One region of the Paenibacillus enshidis genome, then DNA from elsewhere that is predicted to be linked to it. Evidence: riboswitches for the same ligand, from Rfam matches in the RefSeq annotation. Region 1 holds a riboswitch; each other region holds the start of a gene.
The links. A riboswitch is a leader RNA that binds a small molecule or an ion and turns the genes downstream of it on or off. The one in region 1 is predicted to bind cobalamin.
Positions count from the first base shown of each region.

Region 2: it holds a riboswitch for cobalamin, as region 1 does, so the genes downstream of both, ACE41H_RS09080 (ABC transporter substrate-binding protein) here and ACE41H_RS02870 (FecCD family ABC transporter permease) in region 1, are expected to answer to the same signal.
Region 3: it holds a riboswitch for cobalamin, as region 1 does, so the genes downstream of both, nikB (nickel ABC transporter permease) here and ACE41H_RS02870 (FecCD family ABC transporter permease) in region 1, are expected to answer to the same signal.
Region 4: it holds a riboswitch for cobalamin, as region 1 does, so the genes downstream of both, ACE41H_RS05620 ((2Fe-2S) ferredoxin domain-containing protein) here and ACE41H_RS02870 (FecCD family ABC transporter permease) in region 1, are expected to answer to the same signal.

Region 1 covers NZ_JBHHMI010000002.1:64,695-72,440, reverse strand. Annotated here, with positions in the region: gene ACE41H_RS02890 (putrescine aminotransferase) at 1-1,119, shown strand, start outside; gene aguA (agmatine deiminase) at 1,135-2,238, shown strand; gene ACE41H_RS02880 (aldehyde dehydrogenase family protein) at 2,312-3,784, shown strand; gene gabT (4-aminobutyrate--2-oxoglutarate transaminase) at 3,799-5,142, shown strand; cobalamin riboswitch at 5,219-5,420, shown strand; gene ACE41H_RS02870 (FecCD family ABC transporter permease) at 5,640-6,722, shown strand; gene ACE41H_RS02865 (ABC transporter ATP-binding protein) at 6,719-7,540, shown strand; gene ACE41H_RS02860 (ABC transporter substrate-binding protein) at 7,533-7,746, shown strand, end outside.
Region 2 covers NZ_JBHHMI010000006.1:63,478-71,223, forward strand. Annotated here, with positions in the region: gene ACE41H_RS09050 (cobyric acid synthase) at 1-7, opposite strand, end outside; gene cobS (adenosylcobinamide-GDP ribazoletransferase) at 67-861, opposite strand; gene cobU (bifunctional adenosylcobinamide kinase/adenosylcobinamide-phosphate guanylyltransferase) at 858-1,409, opposite strand; gene cobT (nicotinate-nucleotide--dimethylbenzimidazole phosphoribosyltransferase) at 1,406-2,476, opposite strand; gene ACE41H_RS09070 (ABC transporter ATP-binding protein) at 2,529-3,317, opposite strand; gene ACE41H_RS09075 (FecCD family ABC transporter permease) at 3,317-4,363, opposite strand; gene ACE41H_RS09080 (ABC transporter substrate-binding protein) at 4,360-5,328, opposite strand; cobalamin riboswitch at 5,514-5,733, opposite strand; gene ACE41H_RS09085 (histidine phosphatase family protein) at 5,901-6,545, opposite strand; gene cbiB (adenosylcobinamide-phosphate synthase CbiB) at 6,575-7,546, opposite strand; gene cobD (threonine-phosphate decarboxylase CobD) at 7,536-7,746, opposite strand, start outside.
Region 3 covers NZ_JBHHMI010000041.1:10,216-17,961, reverse strand. Annotated here, with positions in the region: gene ACE41H_RS24015 (ABC transporter ATP-binding protein) at 1-773, opposite strand, end outside; gene ACE41H_RS24010 (ABC transporter substrate-binding protein) at 770-2,395, opposite strand; gene nikC (nickel transporter permease) at 2,412-3,254, opposite strand; gene nikB (nickel ABC transporter permease) at 3,255-4,193, opposite strand; cobalamin riboswitch at 4,368-4,560, opposite strand; gene brfA (ribosome rescue factor BrfA) at 4,761-4,976, shown strand; gene ACE41H_RS23990 (AraC family transcriptional regulator) at 5,044-5,946, shown strand; gene ACE41H_RS23985 (ABC transporter permease) at 6,281-7,144, shown strand; gene ACE41H_RS23980 (carbohydrate ABC transporter permease) at 7,187-7,746, shown strand, end outside.
Region 4 covers NZ_JBHHMI010000003.1:256,695-264,440, forward strand. Annotated here, with positions in the region: gene ACE41H_RS05590 (rhamnulokinase) at 1-481, shown strand, start outside; gene ACE41H_RS05595 (DeoR/GlpR family DNA-binding transcription regulator) at 503-1,261, shown strand; gene ACE41H_RS05600 ((Fe-S)-binding protein) at 1,347-2,084, shown strand; gene ACE41H_RS05605 (LutB/LldF family L-lactate oxidation iron-sulfur protein) at 2,071-3,585, shown strand; gene ACE41H_RS05610 (LutC/YkgG family protein) at 3,578-4,309, shown strand; gene ACE41H_RS05615 (hypothetical protein) at 5,124-5,546, shown strand; cobalamin riboswitch at 5,576-5,762, shown strand; gene ACE41H_RS05620 ((2Fe-2S) ferredoxin domain-containing protein) at 5,941-6,300, shown strand; gene ACE41H_RS05625 (MFS transporter) at 6,521-7,746, shown strand, end outside.

The DNA of each region.
Region 1 (7,746 bases):
AATGGCAAGGAGTACATTGATTGTCTGGGGGGCTTTGGCATCTACAATGTCGGGCACCGGCATCCGAAGGTCACCAAGGCGGTCGAGGATCAGCTCCGGCGGCAGGCCTTGCACAGCCAGGACTTGCTGGACCCTTTGCGCGCGATGCTGGCCAAAATTTTGGAACGCATAACCCCCGGCGATCTAAAATATTCTTTCTTTACAAACAGCGGCACGGAAAGTGTGGAGGCTGCCTTGAAGCTTGTCAAAATGTACAGCGAGCGGACAACGATCATCTCCACAACGAGGGCATTCCACGGCAAAAGCCTGGGCTCGCTGTCAGGCACGGCCAAAGGCATGTTCCGCAAGCCGTTTCTGCCGCTGATTCCAGGCTTCCGCCATATCCCGTTCGGCGATATCGACATGATGCGCAAAACGTTCGAGACCTGCGCGCTGGTCGGGGAGGATGTGGCCGCCGTACTGCTTGAGCCGATACAGGGCGAGGGCGGAATCATCCTGCCGCCGCCGGATTATTTGCGCCAGGTGCGCGAGCTGTGCGATCAATACGGTGCGCTGCTTGTATTTGACGAGGTGCAGACCGGCATGGGACGCACGGGTAAAATGTTCGCCTGTGAGCTGTACGGGGTTGTGCCGGATATTCTTTGTCTTGCCAAAGCTTTCGGCGGCGGTGTCATCCCGGCGGGCGCGGTTGTTGCTACCGAAGAAGTGTTCCAAAGCCTGTTTCCCAATCCGTTCATGCACACAACGACCTTTGGCGGCAATCCGCTGGCCTGCGCCGCAGCAATTGCGACCATTGATGTACTGCTTGAAGAAGAGCTGCCCGCTCGGGCAGAAGAGTCGGGCCGCTACTTCCTGGCGGGTCTCCGTCAGGTGGCTGAAGGACATGAAGACAAGGTCATGGAAATACGAGGCATCGGTCTGATGATCGGGATTGAATTTCATCGTGACGAGGTAGGTTACGAAATCTCCAAGGCTATGTTTGACGAGGGCATTCTCGTTGCGGGCACGCTCATTAATTCCAAGACGATCCGGATCGAACCGCCGCTTACAATCAGCAAGGAAGAAATGGACCGGGTCATCGCAACCTTCCGCAAAGTGCTGGAGAAAACAAAAGCTTAAGCAAGAGGTGTTGGTATGCCAAGAACGATCAACAGCACACCGAGACGGGACGGGTTCCGCATGCCTGCTGAATATGAACCGCATCGCGGCACATGGATGCTGTGGCCCACGCGTACGGATACGTGGAGAATGGGTGCCAAGCCGGCCCAGGATGCCTTCGTGGAGGTGGCGCTTGCCATCTCCCGGTTTGAACCGGTGACGATTGGAGTGGGCTCGGCACAGTATGAGCATGTCCGTGCCGTTTTCCCGTCCCCGATCCGGGTTGTCGAGCTGTCCTCCAACGATGCCTGGATGCGGGATATCGGCCCAACCTTTGTCAAGAATGACCAAGGTGAGGTCCGGGGGATCGACTGGGGCTTTAATGCGTGGGGAGGACTGCAGGGCGGATTGTATTTTCCATGGGATAAAGACCTGCTGGTGAAGCAGAAGGTGCTGGAGATGGAGTACAAGGACCGTTACGACGCCCAGCATTTCATTCTCGAAGGAGGCTCCATTCATGTGGATGGGGAAGGCACGCTGCTGACGACGGAGCAGTGCCTGCTAAACCCTAACCGGAATCCGGGCTTATCCAAAAATGACATCGAGGAGCTGCTGAAGGAATACCTGAACGTCGATACGATGATCTGGATCAAGGAAGGCATGCGCTTTGACGAAACGGACGGCCATATCGATGAGGTGGCCGCCTTTGTCCGGCCCGGCGTCGTGGCGATGAGCTGGACGGATGACCCGAATGATCCACAGTATGATGTTTTGCAGGCGGCATACCAAACGCTGAGTTATGCCGTCGATGCGCGTGGCAGGAAGCTGGAAATCCACCGGATTCCGATTCCGTCGCCGCTGACCATTACGGAAGAGGAAGCGCGGCGGATCGACAGAGCACGGCGCAGCTACAGCCGGGCGACGGGAACGTGCTTTGCTGCTACTTATGTCAATTTTTATATTTGTAATGGAGGCGTGATCATCCCGGCCTTTGGCGACCCGCGCGATCAGGATGCCCTTAAACAAATTAGCGCGTTGTTCCCGGACAGAAAGGTGGTCCAGGTGAACACGCACGAAATTGCGCTTGGCGGCGGCAACATTCACTGTATCACCCAGCAGCAGCCCACCGGCGATCGTTGACATAACCTTATTTGCAGTCCGTTACTCGTTATTTGCAGGCTTGACCGTTTCACATTTCTTGGGGGCAGGAGGAATGTTCATGTTACGGATGTATATCGGTGGACAATGGGTGGAAGCCGTATCAGGCGAAACGAGGAAAATTGTCAATCCGGCGAACGGGGAAACCATCGCACAGGCGGCGGAAGGCGGTGTCGTGGACGCGCGGAAGGCCATTGCCGAAGCGCGCAGCGCGTTTGATGAAGGCGGCTGGCCTGAGACGCCTGCCACGGAACGGGCGCGGCTGCTGTTCAGGCTGGCGGATTTGCTGGAGGCGGAGAAGGAGGAGTTCGCACGGCTGGAGACGCTGGACAGCGGGAAACCGCTGCGGGAAGCGGAGGGGGACGTGCACGACGCCATCGCCTGCTTCCGCTATTACGCCGGACTGGCAACGAAACCGCACGGGCAAACCTATGAAGTGGCCGACCCGATGCAGGCCATCGTCGTACGCGAGCCAATCGGCGTGTGCGGCCAGATTGTGCCGTGGAATTATCCGTTGCTGATGGCCGCCTGGAAGCTGGCGCCTGCGCTCGCGGCAGGTAATACGGTTGTGTTTAAGCCGTCGGAGCTTACGCCGGTAACTGCCGTCAAGCTGTTCGAGCTCATTGAGCGCACCGATTTCCCGGCCGGAGTGGCCAATCTTGTGCTCGGAGCAGGCCCTACGGTCGGTCATGAACTGGCGGCAAACGATGCGGTGGATAAAATCGCCTTTACCGGCGGCACGGCCACGGGACGCAGCATTATGCAGGCAGCCGCCGGCAATATGAAGAAAATATCGCTGGAGCTTGGCGGCAAATCACCGAATATCGTATTTGCTGATGCCGATTTCGAAACAGCGGTGGAGTACGCCATGTTCGCCATCTTCGCGGGCCAGGGGCAAATTTGCGCGGCTGGCTCGCGTCTGCTGCTGGAAGAAAGCATGTACGAGCGCTTCTTGGCCCGGCTGGTGGAGCGGACGAAGCGCATCGTCGTTGGCAGCGGCCTTGACGAAGGCACAGAGATGGGTCCGCTCGTATCGGAGGCGCATTTGCAAAAAGTGCTCAGCTATATTGAGCTGGGCAAAGAAGAAGGCGCAACGCTGGTGTGCGGCGGGGAAAGGCTGACGGAAGGCGAGTATGCCAGGGGCTATTTCCTGCAGCCGACCATTTTTACAGATACGAAGCCGGATATGCGCATTGTACGCGAGGAGATTTTCGGCCCGGTGCTCGTCGTGCAGACATTCAAGGATGAAGCGGAAGCGGTCCGCCTGGCGAACGACACAGTGTATGGGCTTGCCGGCGCGGTATTCACGAATAACGGAGCAAGGGCGCAGCGGGTCGTCCGGAAGCTACGGGCAGGCATCACCTGGATTAATACGTTTCATCCTACCTACAATGAAGCCCCCTGGGGCGGATACAAGCAGAGCGGCATCGGCAGAGAACTGGGAACCTTCGGCTACGAGGCCTATACGGAGGTTAAGCAAATCAATACCAATCTGCAGGTCGAGCCCCTTGGCTGGTACCGCAATTAAGGAGAGCGATGAGGTTGGGGAAAGAGCGCAAGTATGCCAGGATTGAAGGTCCGCTTCCCGGGCCGAAAACGGCTGAGCTGCTCCGTAGAAGGGAGGCGGCCGTAGCGGGCGGTGTCGGCAATAACTTTCCGCTGTTTGTGGAAAGCGCCAGCGGCGCGCTGCTCACGGATGTGGACGGCAACGTGTTTCTCGATTTCGCCGGCGCGATCGGCACGATGAATGCCGGCCATTGCCCGCCGGCGGTCGTGCAGGCCGTGCAGCGGCAGGCGGAGCGGTTTCTGCATACATGCTTTCATGTCGGCATGTATGAGCCGTATATAGAGCTGGCCGAGAAGCTTGCGGCGCTTGCGCCGGGCTCCTTTGCCAAAAAAGCGGTGCTGCTGAACAGCGGTGCCGAAGCGGTGGAAAATGCCGTGAAAATCGCCCGCAAGTATACCGGCAAGCCCGGCATCGTCTCCTTTACACGCGGCTTTCATGGGCGTACGCTGCTGGGCATGAGCTTGACCAGCAAGGTGCGGCCGTATAAATTCCAGATGGGCCCGTTCGCCCCGGCTACATATAAGGCCCCTTATCCTTACCCGTACTATCGTCCGGAGACCATGAGCGAGGAGCAGTATGCGCGCTTCTGTCTCGACCAGTTTGCGGATTTTCTGCTGACCGAGGCTGCGCCTGAGGAACTGGCGGCGGTCATTATGGAGCCGGTGCAGGGAGAAGGGGGCTTTATTGTACCGCCAAAGCTGTTCGTCCATGGTGTGTTTGAGCTGTGCAAGCAGCATGGCATTCTCTTCATTGCGGATGAAATCCAGACCGGTTTTGGCCGTACGGGTGTGATGTTTGCCAGCACGCATTTTGGCATTGAGCCGGATCTCATCACCGTATCCAAATCACTTGCCGCAGGTTTGCCGATCAGCGCCGTTGTCGGCAGAGCGGATATTATGGATGCGCCTAATCCGGGAGAGATCGGGGGAACTTACGGTGGCAGCCCGTTGGGATGCGTGGCTGCTCTTGCCGTCATTGACCAGATGGAACGGGAGAATCTTTGTGAACGGGCCGGGCAGATCGGACTGCGGATCAGAGAACATTTTGATAATCTGCAAAAGCAGTACCCTATCCTCGGTGATGTCCGTGGTCTCGGAGCGATGTGCGCTGTTGAATTTACGGATCCATCCAGTGGCAAGCCTGCCGCAGCATTTGCGGCAAAGCTGGTTCGTGCCTGTTATGACAGAGGTGTCATTTTGCTTACTGCCGGTATTCATGGGAACGTGATCCGTTTTCTGACTCCACTGGTCATTACCGACGAGCAACTGGAGGAAGGCCTTGACATTATAAGCGAATCGCTTGCGGACATGTATGCTTGAGCCTTTTAGCGTTGTTTAAAGAAATGGACAACTGTTTCTATACATGCTACCATTATATTGTTTTTCATATTATATTTTAGTATTTTAAAGAACAGGTGACGAGCTGTGCGTAAGCGCAGCCTCGTCTTAAAAGGGAAGCCGGTGCAAATCCGGCACGGTCCCGCCACTGTAAGCGAGGAGCCGGTCTGCAAGTTCGTGTCACTGTCGTTATTCGACGGGAAGGCCGCAGACGGTGAAGATCCGCAAGTCAGGAGACCTGCCTGCTTCTTGGATGTCACTAACCTACGCGGATAGGGGGTGGCCGGCACGGTTCACGAGCATGTCGTCGGGCTTTTTTTCAGCTGTTTTCATTTTCTGTTGTGATCATGGAAGCTCAGCCTGAATACTGCCCTGCGCTTTTCTTTGATCCAGTACGGGCACTCTCATCAACTTGAGGGTGCTTTTTTTGCTGTGTATTTTAAGAATCTCCTTAAGTTTAAAGGGAGGAAAGGAGCTAAATGAACAAAAAGCAGAATGGAGGGCCTCAAGCGAAACCTGTATGGTTTGTGGCTCATCTACTGGCATGGACGATTATCCTGATCGCTTCAATCACCATCTCTGTCATGCTTGGACCCGTGCGCATTCATCCCGAGCAGGTGTGGAACATTGCCTTTTCTCATCTTCCTCTCCTGGATGGCTGGATGGATGGATCGTGGACGAAAGCGCAGGAGCATATTGTGTGGAATATCCGCTTCCCCCGGGTTTTACTGGGGGCTGTCATTGGCGCCGGATTGGCTGTCACAGGAGCGGCGATTCAAGCTCTTACACGGAACTCGCTGGCTGATCCTTACATCCTGGGCGTTTCTTCGGGGGCGTCCACAGCGGCGGTGCTTGTGATTATTTTCGGAGCCTTCCGTTTTCTCGGGATATACGCGCTGCCTCTTTCCGCATTTGCAGGCTCGCTGCTTGCCATGGTGCTCGTGTTCATCCTGGCCAAGGTTGGTGGAGAGATTTCAACAACGAGATTGCTGCTGTCCGGTATTGTCACTTCCATGATGCTGTCAGCCGCCACTAACTTTATCGTCACATTGGCCCCCCATGCGGACGGCATCCGCTCCGCAATGTATTGGATGATGGGCAGTCTGACCGGCGCGAAATGGGAGCATCTGACCGTCCCGGCCCTTATCGTTGCTGTGGGAGCTGCAGTGCTATTGTCCCTGCACCGTTCGCTGAATTCCCTGCTTATGGGGGAGGAGGCGGCAGTGACGTTGGGAGTCAACATTGCCGCTTTTCGTATTTTACTCGTCGTTATTACAGCCCTGATAACAGGCACGATTGTCTCTGTAAGCGGTTCTATCGGCTTCGTCGGGCTGATGATTCCACACATCGCCAGGATAATGACCGGTTCCGATCATCGCCGGGTACTGCCGTTAAGCATGCTGCTTGGTGCGATATTCATGATCTGGGCGGATGTGGCCGCACGGCTCGTGCTGGCACCGGAGGAGCTGCCGATTGGCATCGTCACAGCCTTATGCGGAGGGCCGTTCTTCATCTGGCTGCTGCGCAGAAGTACATACTCATTTGGAGGGAACGGTAAATGAATGTGTCGGTTGAAGGAGTCTCCTACAGTGTGCAGGACAAACAACTGATTGATTCAATTCTGCTGCATGTGCGAAAGGGTGAGCTTGTCGGGCTGATCGGGCCAAACGGCAGCGGAAAATCCACTCTTCTGAAAAATATTTACCGTGTCCTGCAGCCTGATTCCGGCCGGATATCGATTGACGGACAGAACCTGCATTCCATATCGCATCGAGAGACAGCCCGGCAGATCGCTGTAGTGAGCCAGGAAGCACCGGTCGCCTTCGATTTCTCCGTCAAAGACATGGTCTTGATGGGACGTAATCCTCATAAAAAGTGGTATCAGCCGGATAGTGGGGAGGATCTGAGGTTGGTGGAGCAGGCGCTGGAACGTGTCGGCTTGCTGCAGGATGTGGGGCGCAGCTTCTCAACCCTGTCCGGTGGAGAAAAGCAGCGTGTTCTTATCGCGCGGGCGCTTGCACAGCAGGCCAGATTTCTTATTCTGGACGAGCCTACCAATCATCTGGATATCAAGCATCAGCTGCAAATTATGGATCTGGTAAAAGGGCTCAAAATCACTTCATTGGCGGCGCTGCATGATCTGAACATCGCGGCCTGCTACTGTGACCGCTTGGTTGTCATGAAGGATGGCAAAGTAATTGTGGCAGGGACACCGGAGGAAATCCTCAAGCCCGAGCTGCTGTTTACCATTTTTGAAGTGGCGACTGAGGTGGTCAGGCATCCGATTACAGGCAAACCATCAATAACATTTCTGCCAGAGATGAGCGGAATGGAAAATATCAGTCCAAATGATTGGACAAGCGGAGGAAGCCATGATTAAGTTTAAAAGATTATTCAATCTGTGTTTGGTTGGCACAGCATTGATTTGCCTGCTGTCTGCGTGCGGTAGCGCTTCTCAGAAAGCTGCGGCCATATCACCAGCCGGGGCGCAATCGGACCGGCAGAATTCAGGGGAAGAGCCGGTTGTCATTGAAAATATGGGGGAAAAGCTTGTGTTCACCGAACCTCCGCAGCGTGCCGTTACGC
Region 2 (7,746 bases), on a different contig from region 1:
CGGTCATTACAGGTCCCCTCCTCTATCATAAATCCAAATTGGAACTTAAGTTGTGGCCTGTGGCCTTTAGAGTAGCAGCCTGTGCAGCAGTACCACCGCAAGCAGCAGCAGAGCCTCCAGCAGCTCATTCAGCGCGCCATAGACGTCGCCCGTTAATCCGCCCAGCCGCTGGCTGATTCGTTGTGCTGTCCATTTGCCAATGATCCACGACAGCACCGGAATCACCAGGAAGGCAGCCATGAACGGAGACATGAGGACGGCCGGGTTCAGAAGCGCAAGCAGCACGCTCAGCATGGCGGCCAAGAGGGCGGCAAGGCCTGCCTCACGTCCCCTGAGCGTGTGAAACTGCCCGGCCAGACCCTCCCCTTGACGCGCTTTGGGCCACCCGGACAGGGCAGCCACCATGAACCAGCGGCTCCAGAGCAGTGGCAGCAGCAAGGCGGTGGACCAGAGTTTTTCATCAATTACCGTATAAATAAGGGAAACCTTCAGCAGCAGAAGCAGAACGCAGGCGATCACGCCCATCGCTCCTACTCTGCTGTCCTTCATAATCTCCAGCATTCGCTCACGGGAACGATAGCTCAAGAGCGCGTCAGCCGAATCCATCCATCCGTCAAGATGCAGCCCCCCGGTCAGCCATACCCAAAGCATCAGGACCAGGACGGCCGCCGGAAATGGCGGCAGCAGAAGGGCCGACAGATAAGCAGCCGGCCAGACTACCGCAGCAATGGCGAGGCCGACAAGCGGATAATAGACCGTGCTTCGCTGCAGCAGTTCAGGCGAGAAATCGCCTCCGGACTTGACCGGGAAGCGTGACAGGAACTGGAACGCCGCTGCCGCTGCCTCAAGCCCCCGCTTCACAGCCGGTACTCCAGCCGCTTTAATTCAACAGCGACACCTGCGGTGACGAGAAATACTTCCCCGCACACACCCGCAATCCGCTGATTCATGATCCCGCTCAAATCCCGGTACAGCCGCCCCAGCGGATACTCGGGCACGATGCCGCTGCCAACCTCGTTGGTCACAAGAATCAGCTCGCCGGGATAGGACGCCACCGTCTCAGTGAGGCGTTCGACCGCTTCACGCGCAGAAGCCTCCCCTTCGTCCCCAGCGGCGAGCAGGACATTGGACAGCCACAAGGTAAGGCAGTCTACCAGCACCGCAGGCGGCCCGCCGCTGCTTGCAAGCCTGTCCAGCAGACCGGGGAGCTCCAGCGGCTCCTCCAGCGTGCGCCAAGGATAGGCGGCTTCGGCACGCAGGCTGCGGTGAAGAGCGATCCGCTCCTTCATCTCATCGTCGAAGGCCTGCGCGGTTGCCACGTACACAGCCGCGTCAGCGCGTGATATGCAGAGCCGCTCGGCAAAGCCGCTTTTGCCGCTGCGTGCCCCACCTGTAATCAGCGACTTCATGCTTCCAGCACTCCCGTTCCGTCGGAAACGCCCGCACTGGCGAATGTCGCCATCTCCCGCATCACTGCACAAGCCGAATCAATCAGTGGCAGGGCCAAGACACCGCCCGTGCCCTCTCCGAGCCGCATGTCCAGCCGGAGCATCGGCTCCAGGCCAAGCACTTCAAGCAGCACAGCATGCCCTTTCTCATCGGAGACATGCGATGCCAGCATATAATCCAGGCTGGCCGGACACAAGCGGCTGGCAGCAAGCGCTGCCGCGCCGGAGATGAATCCGTCCAGGACGACGGGACAGTTCCGGGCCGCTGCACCGAGAATAAGGCCCGCCATGCCCGCAATCTCCAGTCCGCCCACCTTTGCCAGCACGTCGATGGCGTCCTCTCTGTCAGGCTGATTAACGGATAGCGCCTGCTGCACAGCCCCCGTTTTACGGCTCAGGCCCTCATTGTCCACTCCTGTCCCCCGTCCTGTCAGCAGTGAAGGCTCCAGTCCAGTAAATGCACTGGCCACAGCCGCGCTGGCCGTCGTATTTCCGATGCCCAGCTCACCGGTGACGAAAAGCTGTATCCCCCGCTCGCAGGCCTCTTCAGCCACAGCCGCTCCCGCCAGAATCGCCTGCTCCGCCTCCTCACGCGTCATAGCCGGACCCTTGGCCATGTTGGCCGTACCTTTTCTAAGCTTGCGGTTCAGCAGGGCCGGATGGCTGATATCCGCATTTACGCCCATATCGACACAGACCACCTCAGCTCCCGCCTGCCGGGAGAACACATTGACGGCGGCACCGCCTGCCAGCATATTCAGCAGCATCTGGGGGGTCACCTCGGCAGGATAGGCGCTGACGCCTTCCTCACATACCCCGTGGTCCGCAGCCATAACTACCACAGCCTTCCGGGCCAAATCCGGCTTTGGCTGGCCGGTGATGCCGGCTGTCCGAATAACCAGGCTTTCCAGCTTCCCGAGGCTGCCCGGCGGTTTTGTCAATTGGTCCAAATGCGCTGCGGCCAGCCGCTTGGCTTCCTCATCAGGCAAAGCTATGCTTTGGACAAGCCGCTTCAGAGCTTCATTCATCCTTCCACTTCCTAACCTTAATGTATTTAAGAACAGAGTCGTCTCTGGGTCCCTATTCCCTTCGTTTCAGCATGAGCTGCGGAACCGCGCTGTCGGGGTGGGGCATGACATGGCTGTCCACGCCGAACCAGCGACGGATATTGTCCTCTGTGAGCATTTCCGCAGCCGTTCCCGCTCCCTCGATACGGCCGTTTTTCAGCACCAGCAAAGAATCACAAAATTGAGCCGCCAGATTCAGATCATGCAGGACGGCAATGATGGTAATGCCCGCCTTCGCCCGCCATTCGGCCAGCATCTCCATGAACTGGAGCTGATAATGAAGATCGAGATAGGTCGTAGGTTCATCCAGCAGCAGAATCTGCGGGTCCTGGGCCATCACCTTGGCGAGCGCCACCCGCTGCCGCTGGCCTCCGCTCAGCTCGTCCAGTTTCCGTTCGGCCAAAGGCGCAAGCCCGAGCTGATCCAGCACGCGTTCAACGATATCCGCGTCGGCATCCTTCCCGGCCCAATCCAGATGAGGGTATCTGCCCATTTCCACGACATCCCTGACCGTATACCCGACCGGAGGCACTCCCTCCTGCTGCAGCACGGCCACGATACGCGAGAGCTCCTTACGTCTGTAGGCGGCCGCGTCCCGGCCTTGAATGTGAACGATTCCAGCATCAGGCTTGTCCACCCCGGACAGCAGCCGGATCAGGGTCGATTTGCCGCTCCCGTTCGGGCCGACGATCCCCCACCACTCTCCGGAGGCTGTGCCCCAGTTGATATCGGATAACGCCTGCACCCGGCCAAAGGTTTTATGCACCCCCGACACGCTGGCTGCCCTGAACTGTGTGCTCATCACGACAGTTCTCCTTTCCGCTGCTTCTTGTTGCGCTGCAGCAGGTAAGCGAAGAACGGAGCTCCCACAAATGCCGTAACGACCCCGAGCGGAATTTCTGTCGGTGCCAGCAGCGTGCGTGCGGCCGTATCCGCCCATACCATAAAGATAGCGCCTCCCAGCGCGGACAGCGGAATGATCAGCCGGTAGTCCGGTCCGGTCAGCAGGCGGATCATATGCGGCACAACGAGCCCCACAAAGCCGATCACCCCGCAGACGGATACCGACGCCGCCGTCAGAAAAGTCGCCGCAATCAGCACCCACAGCTTCGTCCTGTTCACATTTACGCCCATATACGCTGCCTGCCTTTCTCCCAAGGCCAACATGTTCAGTACACGGGCTTTACTGCACAGGAACACCAGCCCGAGCATGACGTAAGGAAGAATAATGCTCGGATATGCCCAGCCCTTCAGGCTGAGGCTTCCCATCGTCCAATACAGGATTTCATTGACGGTCTCCTTGGACATGGCCGTCAGCAAAGAGACGACCGCCCCCAGAAAGGACTGCATGACCACACCGGACAGGATCAGGCTTTGAGTGGGAATTTTTCTTTTTTCCCCTGCCAGCAGGATCACAAAATATAAAGTAAGAATTCCTGTAGTGAAGGCCACCATCGGCAGGGTCCAGAGGCCGAAAAACGAATACTGAAGTCCCCAGTAAATCAAAAATGCCGCTCCGACCGACGCGCCCGACGATACCCCAAGGGTAAAGGGATCGGCCAGCGGGTTGCGCAGTACGCCCTGGAAGGCCGCGCCTGCAAGCGCAAGCGCCGCACCAGTCAGCATGCCGAGCAGAACGCGCGGCAGGCGCACGTTAACAATAATTTGCTCGGCCGGAGCATCCCAGAACGGCGTAATATACATCCCGGCCCACGGCAGGTGGTGCATCAGAATGCCAGCGATCTGCTGGACAGGCAGCCGCACGGAGCCGATGCCCAGGCAGACCAGCACGGTCAGGATCAGCAGAACGAATCCGGCCAGGCCGTACGCAACAAGCTTGCGGTTCATTTAAAGATTTCCGGATAGATGGCCTTGGCCACTTCCTTGAGCCCTTCCGTCACACGTGGTCCCGGACGGCTGAGCAGGTTATCGTCCAGACCGAACACACGGTTATTGCGGATTGCGTTGATGTGGCTCCAGCCGCCACGCCCTTTGATGATCTGCTCCAGTGTCTTCCCATTCTCATCCACCACACTTTTGCTATACAGGATGACATCCGGGTTAGCCGCGATGACCTTTTCTTCGCTGATCTGGTTCCAGCCTTCCGTGTCGGAAGCGATGTTCACCCCGCCTGCCAGGCTAATCAGCTCGTCCATAAATTCTCCCTTGCCAACCGTCCAGCCTGGCGAAAATTCAACATACACCCGCAGTCTCTGGTCCTCGCCGATATTTTTAACTCCCTCCTGCACCTCAGCGATATCGGCCTTCATTTTATCAGTTACAGCCTTGGCCTCCTGCTGGCGGTCCATTACTTTGCCATACAGGGTGATATTGTTCATAACGTCCTCTACCGTCTTCGGATCGGTCTTGAAGATGGTAATGCCCAGGTCGCGCAGTTTGTTGACGGCCTCTTCGCTCATCGATATGCCTGTAAAAACTATGTCAGGCTGGGCAGCGATAATGGCCTCTTCATTCGGCTTTGTAATGCCGCCCATCTTCGGCTTGGATTTGGCCGCTTCCGGGTAATCATCATAATCCGATACACCGACGATTTCCTTGTCCAAACCAAGAGCGAACAGCGCCTCCGTCTCGGCCGGGGATACGGAAATCACCTTTTCCGGGGCCTTCTCAAAAGTAAACTCCTGTCCGGTCGCATCCTTAACGGTCAGCGGATAAACGGTAGCTCCCGCTTCTTCCGCCGGCGCTGTTTGCTGCGAAGAAGCTCCGCTGCCGCCTGCAGCCTCATTGCCTGCCCCTGTATTGCCACATGCAGCCAGCGCTGCAATCAGCATCAGCGCCAGCAGCACGGTCATCCAACTCTTTATTGATCTGGTCACAATGCTTACTCCCCTTTTCTTCTGTATAGTCCGGCTGTGCAAAAGAAAACCCGGCCCTCATGAGAGGACCGGGCTCTGCGTCAGCCGATATCCGCAGCAGGCAAGTGCCGTGCCGCGCGGATTCATTGCCGCGAACCCGCCATCCTTTCCGCGAAGGAGCGACGGTCTAAACGGACCAGGCAGGTCTCCTGACTTACGGGAATTGAATTGCTCAAGACCGGCGCCTTCCCGCCACGGTATTTCCTGCGGCAGTGGCGTATCGCCGTCCATACCCGTTTCACAGTGGCGGGACCGTGCCGGAATTGCACCGGCTTCCCTTTTAACAGAACGGCGGAATTCGCAGTCTTCTGCGCCGCTCTGACCTAGTCTGCTGTCAATTTCAATCAGGCCATACTTTTCAAAGTGATTATAGGTGAAAAAAGACGTCTGTACAACCCGAACAACCAGCAAGTCTGCCGTCAAAATCAAGGAAAACCCGCCGGGGCGGGCTTTACAAATTTGTGAACGAATGCAGGCCAGACCCGGGTTAGGCAGGCGCCAAGTCGGGGTTAGGTAGATATGATGCTACTCAGCCAGCTTCCTGTAATGTGCCCATCCTCATATCTTAGACGCAGCCCCGCCATGCCAGCGGGCGGCAGCTGAATGGACCAGAAGTCAAGACCAGGCACGGTCCGCGCGGCCAGTTGGCGGATCACGCCGCCATGGGTGACTGCAAGTACGGCAGGAATTACAGCTGTATCGCTTTCTTCCCCCTGCAAAACATCCTTCACCAGATCGTTCAAAAAGCCGTTAAGCCTGTCTTCAAAATGCTCCAGACTCTCGCCGCCGGGCGGAGTGACACAACGCGGATTGTCCAGCCAGGACCTGTACAGCTGCATATCTTTAAGCGATTCGTAGGTTTCGCCGTCCCATGCCCCGAAGTCCAGCTCACGCAGCCTCTCGTCCAGAGCAGCCTCAGCCGCAAGCTGGGGCGCGGCAAGCCTCAGCGTCTCTGTACAGCGGCGAAGGTCGCTGCTGTACACTTTGGCAAAACACATCCCGCGCAGCCGCTGCCCAAGCGCCCCCAATTCACCTTCCGCATCAGGAAGCAATCCCGGATCGGCATGTCCCACATAACGTCTTTCGCGATTCCACTGCGTTGTCCCGTGCCGGACAAGGATTAAATCCAACTCACAGAATGTACTGCTGCTCATTTTATATACCTCCCCCGGAATCAGGCTCTTCATTGCGGCGGCGTAACCATCCAGCCTATCTCCCCGGCTGCCACACAGAGCAGCACGAACAACGAGGAAGAAAGGAACATCAGCGCAGTTGTCCGCCTGATATCCTCCGCTTCCAGCGGTCGGAGCGGGTCTCCCATATAGGCTCTGAAGGAGCGTACCCCATGGTATACATTGTACCCGCCCAGTCTGACGCCAAGCGCGCCCGCGACCGCCGCTTCCGGAAATCCGCTGTTGGGGCTTGGATGGAGCCGCGCATCGCGCCGTATCGTCCGCCAGCTGCGAAGCGACTCCAGCCTCTTCAGCCACGCCGCGACGACAAGCAGCACTGCCGTAAGCCGGGCGGGAATGTAATTGGCCGCATCGTCAAGCCTTGCCGACGCCCAGCCCAAATGGAGGTACTTCTCATTTTTATAGCCGACCATAGAATCAAGTGTATTGACCGCACGGTAGGCCATAGCCAGGGGCGCACCGCCGATCAGCGCATAAAACAACGGTGAAATAATCGCGTCAACGATATTTTCGGCAATTGTTTCCACCGTACCACGCACAATTTCCGGCTCATCCAGCTCCTGCGTATCCCGTCCCACGATCATGCCGAGCGCCGCGCGGGCTGCAGGCAGATCACCGGAGCACAGCTCCCTGTACACCGCCATGCCCGCATCCTTCAGCCCTTTGGAGGCGATGGTCGTTGCAATGAGCAGCACCTCCGCGCCAATAGCCAACCAGGGATGGATTCTTCCAAGCAAAAATACGACAAGCCAGGTCAGCAGATACGCTGCCCCCACGATGGTCAGGGGAAGCAGCATACCCGCCCAGCGCAAGGCCTTCGTGCTGCGGGCGTAGCCGCGTATGATGCTCTCCACGAAGGTGATCAGCTTGCCCATGCCGATCACAGGATGGGGAATCCAGCGCGGATCACCGATCATCCGGTCCACGATGTATGCCGCCACAATGATCAGGCTACCTGTCACGCCGCTCCTCCTCCAGCACACGCCCCAGGGTGTCCAGCAGCAGCAGATTATCCTTCCGTTCTTTGACGGCGACCCGGAAATGGTTTTCCGACAGCCCTGGGTACATGGCACAGCTGCGGATGAGAATGCCGCGCCGTCCCAGCGCTTCCTGCAGTTCGACCGCCCTCCACATCCCCGGCGCGCGCACCAGCAAATAGTTG
Region 3 (7,746 bases), on a different contig from region 1:
CCTTGGAGCACTTGGGCGGTACTTCCCCACTCCAGCAGTGCCCCTTCTTTCATAATGCCCACCTTATCTGCGATAGTAGCCGCAATCGCCATATGATGAGTGACCAGAATCATGCCTGTCTGCTGGTGGTCACGAAGCATTCCGAGCTGCTCCAGCACCTTGGCTTGTGCCAGCACATCCAGCGCGCTGGTCGGTTCATCCGCCAGCAGCAGCTTCGGCTGCAGAGTCATGGCCATAGCAATGGCCGTCCGCTGCTTCATGCCTCCACTGAGCTGATTCGGGTAGGCCTTCATGACACGCTCCGGGTCCTTTAGCCCAATCTCTTGCAAATGCTGCAGAGCGAGTTGATAAGCCTCACGTTTCGATAGGCGCAAATGGCTGCGAATGACCTCGATATATTGACTTTCAATTTTACGGATAGGATTCAAATAAGCGCCGCTGTCCTGAAATACCATCCCGATCTGCCGTCCACGGATGGTTTCCCAGCCTCGTCCTTTCAGCCCGGTAAGCGAGAGACCATCCAGCGTAATATTTCCTGCTGTGATACGGCCCCCAGCCCCTAGCAGGCCGATCATGGCCCGCAGCAGGGTAGATTTGCCGCTGCCGCTCTCGCCGACAAGAGCAACAACCTCACCGGGCTTCACGGATAGATTCACGTCGTGCAAGGCAGGCCGCTCATTGGCGGAATAGCTGACACTCAGATGGTCCACACGCAGCAGTGCATCCGCTGCCTCAGCCTGATCACGGATGCTGTCAGCGGACGCTCTCATCATTGCTGCCACCGAATATTGCGATCCAGCAAATAGAAATCAATCGGATACATCGCAGCCCCTGTAACCAAGCTTTTGCTCACAATGTTGATTGGCGTGTAGGTCACGAACAGGTAAGGCGCGTCATCCAGAATCATTTGCTGCGCCTTGGCGGCAATCTCGTATCGCTGCTCAGTCTCGAATTCCGAGGACAGGCTGTTGATTAATTTGTCCAGCTCAGGGTTGCTGTAGCCTCCGATATTCCACTCCGCACCGGTCTTGAAGTAAAAGTCCAGAATATACTGCGGGTCTCCGGTAATCCCTGTATTGATGCTGGTCAGCGCCAGATCGAAATTGCCGCTCTTCTGCGCATCCGTCAAATCCTCATAAGAGGTCAGCTCCAGGCCAACACCAAGCTCTTTCAGTTGGGATTGCATCGCCTCCGCGACGATGGAATCGGACTCATATGAGGCATTCAGAATCAGCCGGAGGGAGAGCTTCCGCCCATCCTTTTCCCGGATACCGTCACCATCACGATCCTCATAGCCTGCTTGGCTCAGCAGCTTTTTAGCCTGCTCAGGATCATAGGTATATCCTGTAATCTGGTCATAGCCAAAAGGCAGCGCCGAAGTGAACGGTCCTTTGGCTGCCTTCCCGCCCACAAGGGTACCCGCATACATTTCCCGGTCAATGCCGTAGGAGATTGCTTTGCGGACTGTGATATCGCTCAATGCCGGATTCTTGTAGTTGAACCAGACAAATTGGGTACGCAGACCCGGAATCTCATCAATCCTGTAACGGGAGCTGTCCTGGAACAGAGGCAGTTGGCTGCGGCCTACATTGCTGGCTACATCAATCTCCCCGGATTGCAGGGCCATCGCTCTGGTATTATCGTCGGCTATGTATTTGAACGTAATGCTCTGCACCTCGGCTGCACCGCCCCAATAGCCTTCATATCGCTTCGTCTCAATCTTCTGCTCCGGTGTATAGGAAGTAACCATATATGGGCCAGTGGCAATCGGCTTTTGGGCAAAAGCAGACGTATCCGCAGTGGTATCCACGATGACAAACAAAGGCTCAGCAATGTTGCCTGGCAAGGATGCGTAAGGTTCGCTGGTGCGGATCGTCAGGTTCTGGCCTTCGGAACTCATCGAAGCGATCGGGAGCGTGGACTTGCCGCGCGGGTTCAGAGAAAGAGAGCGTTCGAGCGATTTCTGCACCGCCTCCGCTGTCACCGGCTTTCCGTTATGGAAGGTCACCCCTTCACGGATATGGAATAGCCAGGTCTTATCATCCTGACGCTCCCAGCGATCTGCGAGCTTGGGAACCATCTGCATCTTCTCATCGAACTGGATGAGCGTCTCACCGATGGCCGCGCGCGTCAGCGTCCAGCCGTTCCATTCCTCTGCCGGATCAAGATTTGTCCCCAGCCAGAACAATGCCACATTCAGGTGCGTGCCTGCAGTTGCTTCATTTCCTGTTGCCGCAGACCCCGCAGCTCCGGCAGCTTGTGTACTCTCTGCACCGCCAGAGCCGGAATTGCCCGCCGTTCCCCCTCCACATGCAGACAGCAGCAGCACCATCAACACCCATACAGACATACTTCCAAATCGATTCGTGTAAAAAGCTTTGTCCCGCCTCTTCATTATATCTCTCCTCATGCTAGCGCTTATGTCTGGGATCAAGCACGTCACGCAGGCTGTCCCCCAGCAGATTAAAGATCATGACCGTGCCAAAAATAGCAAGACCCGGATAAATCAGCAGCCAGGGTGCGGTCTGCATATATCTTCGTCCTTCGTTCAACAGTGCTCCCCACTCCGGCTCCGGCGGCTGTGCGCCAAGTCCGAGAAAGGACAAGCCAGAGATGGACAATAACATGCCGCCGATATCCATCATCGCCATGACGATTAGCGGTGGCAGCACATTGGGCAGAATATAGCGCGCCAGAATACGGACAGGCCGTGCCCCGCCGAGCGCAGCGGCAGTGATGTATTCCTTCTGCTTATGCTGAATGACCAGACTGCGCACCATGCGGGCATATTTGGCCCACCACACGACAGAGAGTGCCACTACGGTATGAATCAGGCCGGGACCAAGCATGCCCGCAACCGCAATGGCAAAAATAATACCCGGAAACGCCATCAGTGTGTCCGCGAGCCGCATAAGCACGCTATCCACCCATTTGCCCGCATAACCTGCCAGAACACCAATCGTCACGCCAATCGCAGCCACAACCGCAACCAAAATGAAGGTCATGAGCAGCGAGGTCTTTGCCCCGTACAGCACCCGTGACAGCACACAGCGTCCCAGTTGATCCGTTCCCAAGGGGTACTGCCTGTCCGGAGGCTGCAGCACCTTCGTGAAGTCCGTTGCAAAGGGATCATGGGGAGCCAGTAAAGGTGCAAATATGGCCAGCACCAGCCATAGTCCGGCCAGTCCTAACCAGATGGAGAATAGCCGCTGCTGTATCCATAACTGTGCCAGTTGCTGTATCAGCATTCTCATTTATACGTCCTCTCCAAGTCTGAGCCGTGGGTCCCGGATATGTGTCCATACATCCACGACCAAATTAATAGATACATAGATGACGGCCATCCAGATGACATAGCCCTGAATCAGCGGATAGTCGCGTGCGATGATCGCCTCCAGCGCCAATTGGCCCACACCCGGCCAGCCGAACACACTCTCTATGATCGCTGCGCCGCCAAGTAAAGCGCCTGCAGACATCCCGAGCAAAGTCATTAACGGCAGCAGCGCATTTGGCAGAACATACCGCAGCATGATCGTGCCCTCCCGTACACCGCGCGCCTTGGCCCCGATCACATAATCCTGGGACATTTCCTCCAGCAGCACCGTGCGAATCTGCCTGCTATACTGCGCAATCAACGGCACAGCCAGCGTGCAGGCCGGGAGGATCAGGCTGCGGACTCCTGAACGTCCCATGACCGGCAGCAGCTGCAGCTTAACTGCGAAAATCAGCATTAGTAACAGCCCCAGCCAGAAGCTTGGCATAGACAGCCCTGCAAAGGAAAACACACGGATGAAATAATCCTTTGCACGATTCGGTTGCATAGCAGCTGTCATCCCCAGTGGAAAGGAGATCAGCACCACCAGCAGCAGAGCGGCACCGGCAAGCTCCAGCGTAGCAGGCATTCTGGACAGCAGGATCTCTGTCACCGGATATCCGTATTTATAGGACATGCCAAAATCACCGGTCAGCGCATGCAGGACCCATGAGCCATACCGAACAAGGAAAGGCTCGTCCAGCCCCAGCTCCGTCCGCACCTGTGCAACCAGTTCCTCTGAGGGAGTAACTCCGGTAGACATCAGCATCAATCGTGCAGGATCACCCGGCGACAGGTAGGTGAGCAGGAAGGTCAGGAACGAAATGCCCAGCAGCACGGCGGCCAGTTGAAGCAATCTATGGACAATATATCGGCTCACGCCATTCGCCGTCCTCTCCTGAGGGTAGTAAATACTGTTGCATAGCAGCATTTTGAAAATACACAAGCAAAAAAGCGGCTTTTCCCGCACCGAAACGGAAAAAAGTCGCTCCAAATAGACAGATTTTCAATGAAAATCGGACTCCTGTAACACCTTCCTATCTTCCGTAGGCATTGCTGTGTTGTTGAACGGGCAGGTCTCCTGGCTCCAGAATCATCATCCTTGCAGCGGCCTTCCCGGGTTATGACCCGGTGGCACTTGCTGCGACTCCTCTGTTACAGTGGCGGGACCGCGCCGGTATTGCACCGGACTTCCCTTTTAAGCAGCCATCCTTGTAGATGGAGCACCCAGTTCCATGTATGCAGTTGATATGTTTTACAAGTGTAAAGCAGCCTCATTTCAGTATAACGGGCGTGCTTGAAATGGGCAAAGCTTTTCTGCTTCTTTTACTTTGCAGCTGGCCAAGTTCAAGACTGCGCTGTTCCATCGGGCTTTTTACGTTGCATGAATCTCTATGACTGCGTATAGTATATGTGTAAGCTTATACCTTCTAAGGAGTGAATCATCATGGCTCGTACCAAAACCCAAAAAGCCATATCCCAGGCAGAGCGTGCGGGAAAACGCAGCTTTGCGGACAACCGGAAAACGAACGATCAGTACGGCGCTCTGTCGCAGCATGTACGAACCACCACCACCAGGCTGGAAAAACTGCATAAATTAAAGCATAAAAAGCGGATCGGAGACGATGGCGCTTTTTTTCGTTTTGAGGAAATTTTGGCGTAACTCTGCTACAGCAGGGCGGAAAGATGGTATCCTATGTATAATCCTTACCGTACAGGAGTGAGCCGTCATGACATTAGCCCGCACCGGAGAGATCATTCCCAGAGAGAAAGTGAACCTGGACAAAAAATACCCGATTTACATTGCAGACACCATCGGCGTCAGCTCCCCTTACCAGAAGCTGCACTGGCATGATGTGCTGGAGATCAATTATATTAAGTCCGGCTCCGGGTACTACATCATTAATGGCAAAAGATTTGAATTCCGGCAGGGAGACATTCTGCTGATCAACTCCAATGATCTGCACTGCGCGTATGAAGTGAAGGATCTTGTCATCATGGTCATTGAGTTCGATATGTCCTGGTTTGTCAGCAGCCTGCGTTATGATCCGGAGATTCTGTCCCCATACAAGGATATGGGCAGCCATTTCACCAACCTGCTTGACCGCACTTCGCCGCATATCGGGGAGCTGCGTACGCTTTTGCTGGAGATGCAGCAGGAGCATGAGCAAGCCCGTCCATCGTATATTTCCCTGGTGTATTCCCACTTGCTGCGCTTTCTTTCCTGTGTGAACCGTTATTTCCGTCTGGAAGACGCCAGACAGTGCAGCAGTGCCAACGTCAGCTCACTTCAGCTTGAAAAAATGCGTCAAGTCATCCACGCCATGGAAGAAAAGCTTTCCCACCCCTGGACCCTGGAGGAGCTTGCTGCCATTGTTTACCTCAGTCCGTCCAGGTTCAGCGATATTTTCCGCCGGGCTGTCGGCACTTCCCCCCTGGAATACCTGATTCAGCTCCGATTGGAGCATGCGCTGATGCTGCTGGAGCAGACGCAGATGAAGATCATGGATGTCGCCATGGAATGCGGCTTTCGCAGCCTGTCCAATTTCAATCATTTGTTCAAAAAGCACATCGGCCAATCCCCGAAACATGCCAGAATGCGTCAGCATCATACCCCCACGCTTCAAAAATAGCCATTTTCTAATAAAATATCACTCACAGTTGACACTGGAAGATAGAGTTCCCCCTCATCGGGCCAATATAATTAAAAAACCAGTAAGATAACGTAACTTTACAGACGTTTAACAGAAGAAATGTATTGTTTTCGCCCTGTAAAATAAGAAGAAAAGACAGGTTGCCTGACGCGGTTCTAACAAACAGAAACCGCAGAGTTCCTGTTAAAAGGGGGGGGCGTTTCTGCAGAGTGGCGTTCGTACGGAGCGGCAATTGGCGGCCAACCCGAACAGCGAAGCCTATCGAAAGCCGGGACGGTTGGTCAGATTTGCCCGGCAGTGGGAAATTCAGCTGATGGTTGTGCCTGCGCTGCTTTTCATTATCGTGTTCAGCTACGTCCCGATGTACGGGGTGCTAATGGCCTTTCAGGATTACAACATGTTCAAAGGCTTTCTGGCAAGTCCGTGGGTAGGCTTCAAGCATTTCGAAATGTTCTTCCATGCACCCGAGTTTTGGAAGATCATAAGGAACACCGTTGTCATCAGCCTGCTGAAGCTGCTGGTCGGCTTCCCTGCGCCCATTATTCTCGCGTTGATGCTGAACGAGATTCGCAGCCGGGTATTCAAAAGGACGATTCAGACGATCAGCTATCTTCCTCATTTTCTGTCCTGGGTCATCGTTTCCGGCTTTGTCGTATCCTTGCTGTCTACAGATAACGGCAGCCTCAACATTGCGCTGATGAAATTGAACCTGATCGAAGCACCCATCAATTTCCTGTCGTTGCCCGAATACTTCTGGACCATCCTGGTGACCACCGGAGTCTGGAAGGAGATCGGCTTCGCCTCCATCGTCTATCTGGCGGCCATTGCGGGTGTTAATCCGCAGCTGTATGAAGCCGCAGCGATGGATGGGGCAAGCCGTCTGCGGCAAATCTTTTCGATTACGATTCCCTCCATTATGCCGGTCATTATCGTATTTATGATTCTCGCCATCGGCAATCTGCTGAATGCAGGCTTTGACGACATCCTGCTGCTTGGCGCAAATCCGGTGCTGCGGGATGTAGGGGATGTTATCGATACCTACGTGTATCGGGTGGGGATACAGAATTCGCGTTATTCGTATGCCACTGCTGTCGGATTATTCAAGGCGCTGATCAGTGTCGGCCTGTTGGCAGCCGCCAACTATGCTGCTCGCAAATCCGGCAATAGCCTGTGGTAAACCGGACGTGGTCCGGGAGATTCGGCAGAGAGGAGGAGATGCATGAAGCTGACCCTGGAAGACAAGGTGCTGACGTTTATCATCTATGTTTTGCTGACATTGCTCGGATTCGCTGCCTTTTATCCGTTCTGGAACGCGGCGGTCATCTCGTTCAATGACGGCAACGATACGCTGCGGGGAGGCGTTACCTTTTGGCCCAGAGCCTTTACGCTGGAGAACTACGCGGTTGTGTTCAAGGATAAGCGGCTGATCGACGGGTTTATCATTTCGGTGCTGCGGACGGTGATCGGGACCGTTCTGTCGATACTTGCGACAGCCGTCTTTGCCTACGGCATGACCAAGCGGGAGCTGATGGGGCGTAAATTTTATATGATTGTCTGCATCATCACCATGTACTTCAGCGGAGGACTGATTCCGACCTATCTGCTTATCCGTGAGCTGCACCTGATTGATACGTTCTGGGTCATGATTATTCCCGGCATTATCAGCGTATGGAACATGATTATTTTCCGGACATTTTTTATGGGCATGCCGGACGGTCTCGATGAATCGGCGCGGATTGACGGCTGCTCGCACTGGGGCGTATTTTTCCGCATCATTCT
Region 4 (7,746 bases), on a different contig from region 1:
TTTTGCCGCCTTCATTGATCCTGATGATGAATTGTTTTTGCACGCAGGTGATATGAGGTCACGCATCCGGCAATACTGCCGGTCAACAGGCCAAAGCCTGCCGGACGGACCGGGCGAGCTGGCCCGCTGCATATTTGAAAGCCTGGCTTTGAAATACCGCTATGTTTTGGAGCTGACGGAAAAGCTGTCCAATCAGCGCTTTAACGGTCTTCATATGGTGGGTGGCGGCATTCAGAATACGCTGCTCTGTCAATGGACGGCCGATTCCATCGGCAAACCGGTATGGGCCGGTCCGGCGGAAGGAAGCGCCGTCGGCAATTTGGCGGTGCAATGGATCGCACAGGGGGTCTTCTCGGATATTTGGGAGGCACGGAAGGTGATTCGTGAATCTTTCCCGGTGGTGACTTATGAGCCTTCCGGCAGGGAGGCGTGGGAAGAGGCATACGGCTGTTTTCGGCAGATTGCAGGGCTTGCAGATTAACGGTTTGGAGTGAAGTGTAACATGTTGGTCGCAGAACGATATGAAAAAATAGTGCAGCTGGTCAACGAAAGAGGAAGTATACGGGTATCGGAGCTGAGCGTGTTGTGCGAGGTAACGGAGGAGACGATCCGCAGGGACCTTGACCGGCTGGAGGAGGCTGGCAAGCTGCGGCGCTCGCATGGGGGCGCGGTCAGTGTGAAGGATGAGCAGCCGGAGCTTCCTTTTTCAGAGCGTGAGATTATGCATGCGGAAGAGAAGCGGCGCATTGCGGAGGAAGCGGTGAAGCTGATTCAGCCGAATGACCGCATCCTGCTTGATGCGAGCTCGACGGCGTGGTATATGGCATCCAGACTGCCCGATGTTCCCCTGACCGTACTGACGAATTCGATTCGGGTGGCGACTGAACTGAGCGGCAAGGAAAAAATTGATGTCTTATCCACCGGTGGCCTGCTCGCCAAGCGCTCCCTGTCTTATGTCGGTCCTCTGGCCGAGCGTTCCCTGGATGCTTATTATGTGGATAAACTGTTCCTGTCGTGCAAAGGAGTACATCTCACCCGTGGGGTAAGCGAATCCAACGAGCTGCAGGCCAGGGTGAAGCAGAAAATGGTGGGGATCGCGGATCAGGTCATTTTGCTGGCTGATGCAAGTAAATTCGGACAGCAGGCCTTCACCCATGTGATGGACATGAAGCAGGTCGACAGTATGATTACGGACCGGGGAATCGAGGACAAGGTGCTGGCCGGGCTGGCCGAGCTTTCCATTCCCGTGACGATAGTATAGCTATACAGTCTGAGCCAAGCCCGGAACGGTCCGGGTTTGGCTTTTTCTCCATTTCGGGACGTTTACACAAAAGAGGTGTGATCATATGAAGGTTTCGTTATTTATCACTTGTTTGAGTGATGCCATATACCCGCAGGTCGGGGAAGCGATGGTGCGGCTGCTGGCAAGGTACGGGATTCGGCTGGAGTTCCCCAGGGTGCAGACATGCTGCGGACAGCCCTCTTACAACAGCGGGTACTGGGAGGAGACGCGCACAGCCGCCAAAACATTGCTGGAAGCGTTTGATGACAGCGATTTCGTCGTCTCCCCTTCAGGGTCATGCACCTACATGATTCATCACTATCCGGAGCTGTTCAAGGATGAGCCATACTGGTTGGAGAAGGCGCAGCGTCTGGAAGAAAAAACGTATGAGTTTACGCAGTTTCTCGTGCAAGTCCTGGGGGTGACGGATATGGGGGCGGTTTTTCCTCATAAAGTGACTTATCATCCGTCCTGCCACGGCAGCCGCCTGCTTGGTGTCAGAGATGAGCCAATGCAGCTGCTGGGCAGCGTGCAGGGACTTGAATTGGTACCGCTTCCTTTTGCGGAGGACTGCTGCGGTTTCGGTGGCACATTCGCTGTGAAAATGCCCGATATTTCGGGGGCAATGGTCACGGAGAAGGCGGATCATATTCTGGAGACGGAAGCCTCCGTGCTGGTCGGACTGGATATGGCCTGTCTGATGAATATTGCCGGTAATTTACGCTACCGGAGCGAGCCTGTCCGGGTCATGCATCTGGCAGAACTGCTTTATGAAGGAGTGATACAGCATGAGCGCACGTAATTCGATGGCCGTTGACGTGAAGGATCGGGCCAGTCAGGCGCTGAAGGATGAATTTCTGCGCAATGCGGTGAAATTCACGACCGAACGGCTGCGTAACGGTAAAAAGATGGCTTCCGAGGAGCATGGCAACTGGGAGGAGTGGCGGGAACGGGGACGACAGATCCGGCTGCATACGATCGCCCATCTTGACTATTATCTGAACCTGTTTGTGGAAAATGCCCGCGCAAACGGGGTGCATATTCATTTTGCCGATACGGCGGCCGATGCGGTGAAGATATCCTTGGACATTGCGGCATATAACGAGGCCCGCAGCGCAGTCAAATCGAAATCGATGGTGTCGGAGGAGCTGCATCTGAACGAAGCCTTTGAACAGGCAGGCATCGAAACGATCGAGACGGATCTAGGAGAGTATATCATTCAGCTTGCGGGCGAAGCGCCCTCTCATATCGTCATTCCGGCCATTCATAAGAACAGATATCAGATCGCTGAGCTGTTGTCGAAGGAAGCAGGCGAGCAGCTGGAGGCAGACACGACCGTGCTGGCGGGATTTGTGCGCAGAAAGCTGCGGGAAAAATTTCTCGCGGCAGATATCGGCATGACCGGCTGCAACTTTGCGATTGCGGAGACGGGATCGATGGTGCTGTTTGAAAATGAAGGCAATGCGCGCATGGTGTCCACTGTGCCCCGGATACAAATCACCCTCATGGGCATGGAGCGCATCATCCCCTCCTGGGCCGATCTGGAAGTGATGGCGACGCTGCTGCCGCGTTCGGCAACAGGCCAGAAGCTGACGATGTACATGTCGGGCATTACAGGCCCGCGCCGGACCGGTGATGCGGATGGTCCGGAGGAGATGCATATCATCATTGTGGATAACGGACGCTCCAACCAGCTTGGCGATCCGGAATTCCAGGAGCTGCTGAACTGCATCCGCTGCGGAGCCTGCCTCAATGCCTGTCCGGTGTACCGTCATATCGGCGGCCATGCCTATGGCGGAACCTACAGCGGGCCGATCGGTGCCGTGCTGACTCCGGCGCTGAACGGCAATGTGGCCGAATGGAACGACATTGCCAGCGCATCCAGCCTGTGCGGCGCCTGTTATGAAGCCTGTCCCGTAAAAATCCCCTTGCACGATATGCTTGTCTATCTGCGGCGGCGCAAGGTTGAGAGCGGACACGGCAACAGGCTGGAAACGATCGGTATGAAGGGTTTTGCGGCCGTAGCAGCCAACTCGAAGCGGTTCAGCGCAGCGGTGCGAATGGGTCAATTTGGGCAAAAGCCCTTCGTCCGGGACGGCGGGGGGATTACCCTGAAGCTAGGTCCGTTAAAAGGCTGGAACAACTACAGGGTTGCACCGTCCCTTGCGAAGAGAAGCTTCCGTCAGCGGTGGGAGGAGTTGGACCGCGAGGTACAAAGCTCGCTTCCGCAGCCGGACCCGGCGCTGCAAAACCGGCTGGAGGCTGTTTTACGGCAGCGGGAAAGGGGTGAGCGGCATGAATAGCAAGCATCAGGCTTGGCTGGACCGGATGGAGGGCGAATCACGCGCAAGGCAGGAGCAGTTTATGAACGGTATTGCCGCCAGACTGAAGCGGCCGCGCCTGACGGAACCACCGCCCCATCCGCTGCGGGGTGCGCCGGAGTTCTGGCAGGCGTTCGAGTGGAGCGAGCAGGAGCGGATCGACCGCTTTGCCGCCAATTTCAGCAGTGTGGGCGGACATGTAGCCAGACTGGGGACGATGAAGGAGGCAGCCGCCTTTATTGCCGATAAAGCAGCCGAAATGGGTGCAAGAGCCATTCTCAGGCAGGACCAGCCGGAGCTGGCGGCGCTTGAGCTGGAATCGGCCATTCCCGGCGCGGACATCTCTGTCTGGAACGTGGATTCTGCGGATTCCTGGAAAGCCAAAGCGGCCGCCGCGGACTTCGGTGTTGTTATGGCGGATTATGCTGTGGCTTATACCGGTTCGGTGACTGTGCTTTCTGCGCCGCACAAAGGCCGCTCCGTAAGCCTTCTTCCCACTGTGCTCATCATTCTTGTTCCGGTAGAGCGGCTGAAGACTAGGCTAGGGGAGATCCTCATGGAATTCGACCGGGCGGGGCATGAGAAGCTTCCGGCAGGCATTCACTTTATCTCAGGCCCGAGCCGGTCATCGGACATCGAGAATGACCTGACAATCGGTGTTCATGGACCGGGGATTGTCTATGCTTTGATCATTGGGGGCTCGTGATCAATATAGCCGTAAATATAAGAAAAACGTCTAGCGATGTACTTTCACAGAAGACAGACCGCGTTTAGCGGAAGGTTTTATTGCGATATTAGGAAGCTTATTCCGAGAAGTTTAAGCCTTAAGCGGAACCCACTCTCGCTTAAGGCTTTTTGCAGTTTCGATTATTTCCCAGGAAAAGCAGCAGAGCTTCTTGGTTCCCGCCTGAAGTCTGGCCGTTTTGGTTTGGGCAGAGGGCCGAAGAAGATATACTTTCATATTTCTTCTGGCTCATCCATGAACCAAGAAATGTAGGAGCATTTCTGACAAACCAATATGGTTGCATTGCGGTTTGCCCAGTCAAATCCTAAGAATGTAGCTCCTCTTGAATTTAGTTGTCGATAGTCTTTCTCGAAGGTATTGTTCCTGCAACACGGACAAAGAATCTTAGTGTTATTAATGTGAAATTCCATAAGAGTCATCCTTTCAGTTTTATGAATTTACGTACTAACCGGCCCTGAGACAGTGGTGTTAGGGGAAGTATCTTAGATAACAGAAAATGCAAGAGACCTCCACGGCGATCCGTTTTAATCTCACCAGATTATACTACGGATCAGAGGGGGCGAAATGGGGGAACGACGAAAAAACACTTTACAGTTGTCCAAAATATAACGGTTTTGGAATGTGGACAGAGAAGTGTAGTTGCAGGCGAAGGACAAAGACGAGTTAATTAAATTAAGACTTTTTATAGTAACATAAATTCTAACTCACGACAGGATGTCGTATCCTCCGCTGAATTGTGATAAATTGGAATTAAAAGGGTGTGGGTCGAGGTATTATGAAAAAGTATATCAAGTATGTTTGGATGACAGTGCTGGTATGTTTTTTAGCAAGTGGCTATTTTTATACGACGCATATTAATACGGTCATATTGTTTCGTACGGGTATAGATAGTATGGGGAGTCGTTATACACTTCCCGATGAAGACGATCAATCAATAACGATCCAATATAAAACATCTGTTTTGAATAGTGGAAAAGTTCCCGTTTATATAAAAGAGGTGCGGCCGGTTATCCGTGAAGAAGTTAAAGCGAATTTTCTTTCCGGTAATCAAATGTTTGAAGTGAGAAAATGGATTAAACCAGGACAAAGCATGGATTTTAAGGGCAATTTGGTCTTTAGTGCCCAGAAGGTCAACGGGAAAGATATTACCGAGGTTCAGAGTTTTGTCGATTTCAAAACCATATTAGGGCCTATTTAAATGCTCGTCTTTCAGTCCTGGGTCCGTTATAATGGAAGAATCTCGCAGGTGCCCTGGCTAAGGCCGGGGTTAAAAGGGAATAGGGTGAAAATCCCTAGCGGTCGCGCCGCTGTGACTGGGGAGCCTCCTTCCATACATGTCACTCAGCATGCTGGGGAAGACGGAAGGCAGGCACCGATCCGGGAGCCAGAAGACCTGCCTGCAGATTCGCATCAGCCCTTCGCGGTTAAGGAACGGTGTACATAATATGGAGATCGGGACCCATGCGTGGTCTGCGGTCTGTTCTCTTATGTACTCTTGCTCTCAGCCTTTTGCGGTCTGAGGGCTTTTTGGGTCAACATGAAGCCGGACGGGGAGGCTTATGCGAGATCACAGTGCATGGGAGAGGATATGGATGGAGCAAGTGGCAACAAAACGAAGAGTGCTCGGCCAGGTTATGATCTGCAACGGCTGCTGCTGCGGTCGTACAGAGAAGGGAAAACCAGGCATCCCGCTCGACAGGCTGAAGAGCAGATGGAAGGAAGAGAAGCTGCTCAAGAGCATCCAGCTGACAGTCACCGGCTGTCTTGGACCTTGTGATATTGCTAACGTCGTATCGATTCAGACGCCGGACGGTCCGGTATGGTTCGGCGGCATTAAAGAGGAAGACCTTTATGACGAATTGCTGGAATGGGCCATCACCTCGCGGGATCAGAACAAGCTGCTGGAGCTGCCGGCCAATCTTCTGCCTTATCGGTTTGAGCGTTTTCAGTAAAATAACAAAATAACAGTCACAATAAGCTCACCGTTTCAGGTGGGCTTGTTGTTCGTTGGAAATAAAGGCTGGGTTTAGAAAGGACTGTTGAAGGTGATGAGAATGCCGTTTCCTTAAATTTATATAAATACTCCTTAATATTATATTTCATAAGGAAAGCTGTTCATTTAAAATTTCCTTATGTCCATACATAAGCAAACGAATAAGGAGAAAGCCAAAAGTGAAGAAACGTACAGGGAAATTCAACAAAGTTTATGCCATGCAGCTTGCTACAATCTTTATAGGGTTTGTCATATTCGGTTTTTCAGAAAATATAAAAGGACCCGCTATTCCACGGATTCAGTATGACTTTTTGCTAAACGAATCACAGTTGGGCACCTTATTGTCCCTTAATGCGCTTGGCTATTTAATCGCTTGCTCCTTTACTGCTTACCTGACAAAAATATGGGGAATAAAGCGGGTAACCGTTATATCTTTTGCAGCGATGGCGGTCTCGGGTATATTCATTTTCTTTTCTCAGTATTATGTTACGTTTTCTGCATCATATTTCCTGATGTACATTGGAAACGGGATGCTGGAGATTGGGTTAGCTATTTTAGGCGCCCGTATATTTGTGAGAAACACCGGCACAATGATGAACTTAGCCCACGGCTTTTATGGCCTTAGCTCGACAGTTGCACCTCTCATTGCGACAGGTCTGATGGAGGTTAAGATTAACGGTTCTGTACTTGACTGGCGCGGCATGTACCTCATCATGCTTTTATTATCCATCATACCGATTATATTTGCATTATGTAGTACTTTTCCAGGGGATGAGATTAAACATGAGGATCGCGTCCCTCTGAAAACATTGATGCAAGACCCGGTTTTATGGCTGATGGTTGTTATTTTATCATTTGGCGTAGTTTCCGAATTGGCTGTAGGAGGCTGGCTCGTTAACTTCCTTGAAAAAGCATACGGTTGGGATACAGTTTCAGCTTCGGGAATGTTATCTGCTTTTTTCTTATGTTTTTCGCTTGCACGGCTATTGCTCGGACCGTTAACAGACAAAATTGGTTTTACTTTGTCACTGATTGTATTTGCGGGACTATCTTCCCTTTGTACTTTCATAGCCATTTTGGGGGGAGAAAGCCTGGCCTTTTTCTTCGCTGCCGCCGGTATAGGTATTGCGATGATTTATCCCACCGTTATGGCTTTTATTGCTAGAAGATATCCAAATGGCAGTGATACCGCTATAACGTTTACGGTTACGCTTATGGGAATCGGCAGTGTAATTGGCAATTACTTGATCGGTGGAGTTATTGAACTGACTAAGGTTTTTTTCGGGGCAAATTCTCAGGTGGGACTGCTTCGCGGGCTTCAGGCTGGCTACGGATTTATAGGTTTATGTGCGGCCATTTGTGCGGTTGGGGGAGTCATTCTTTATACTTACTTATTAAAGCGGAA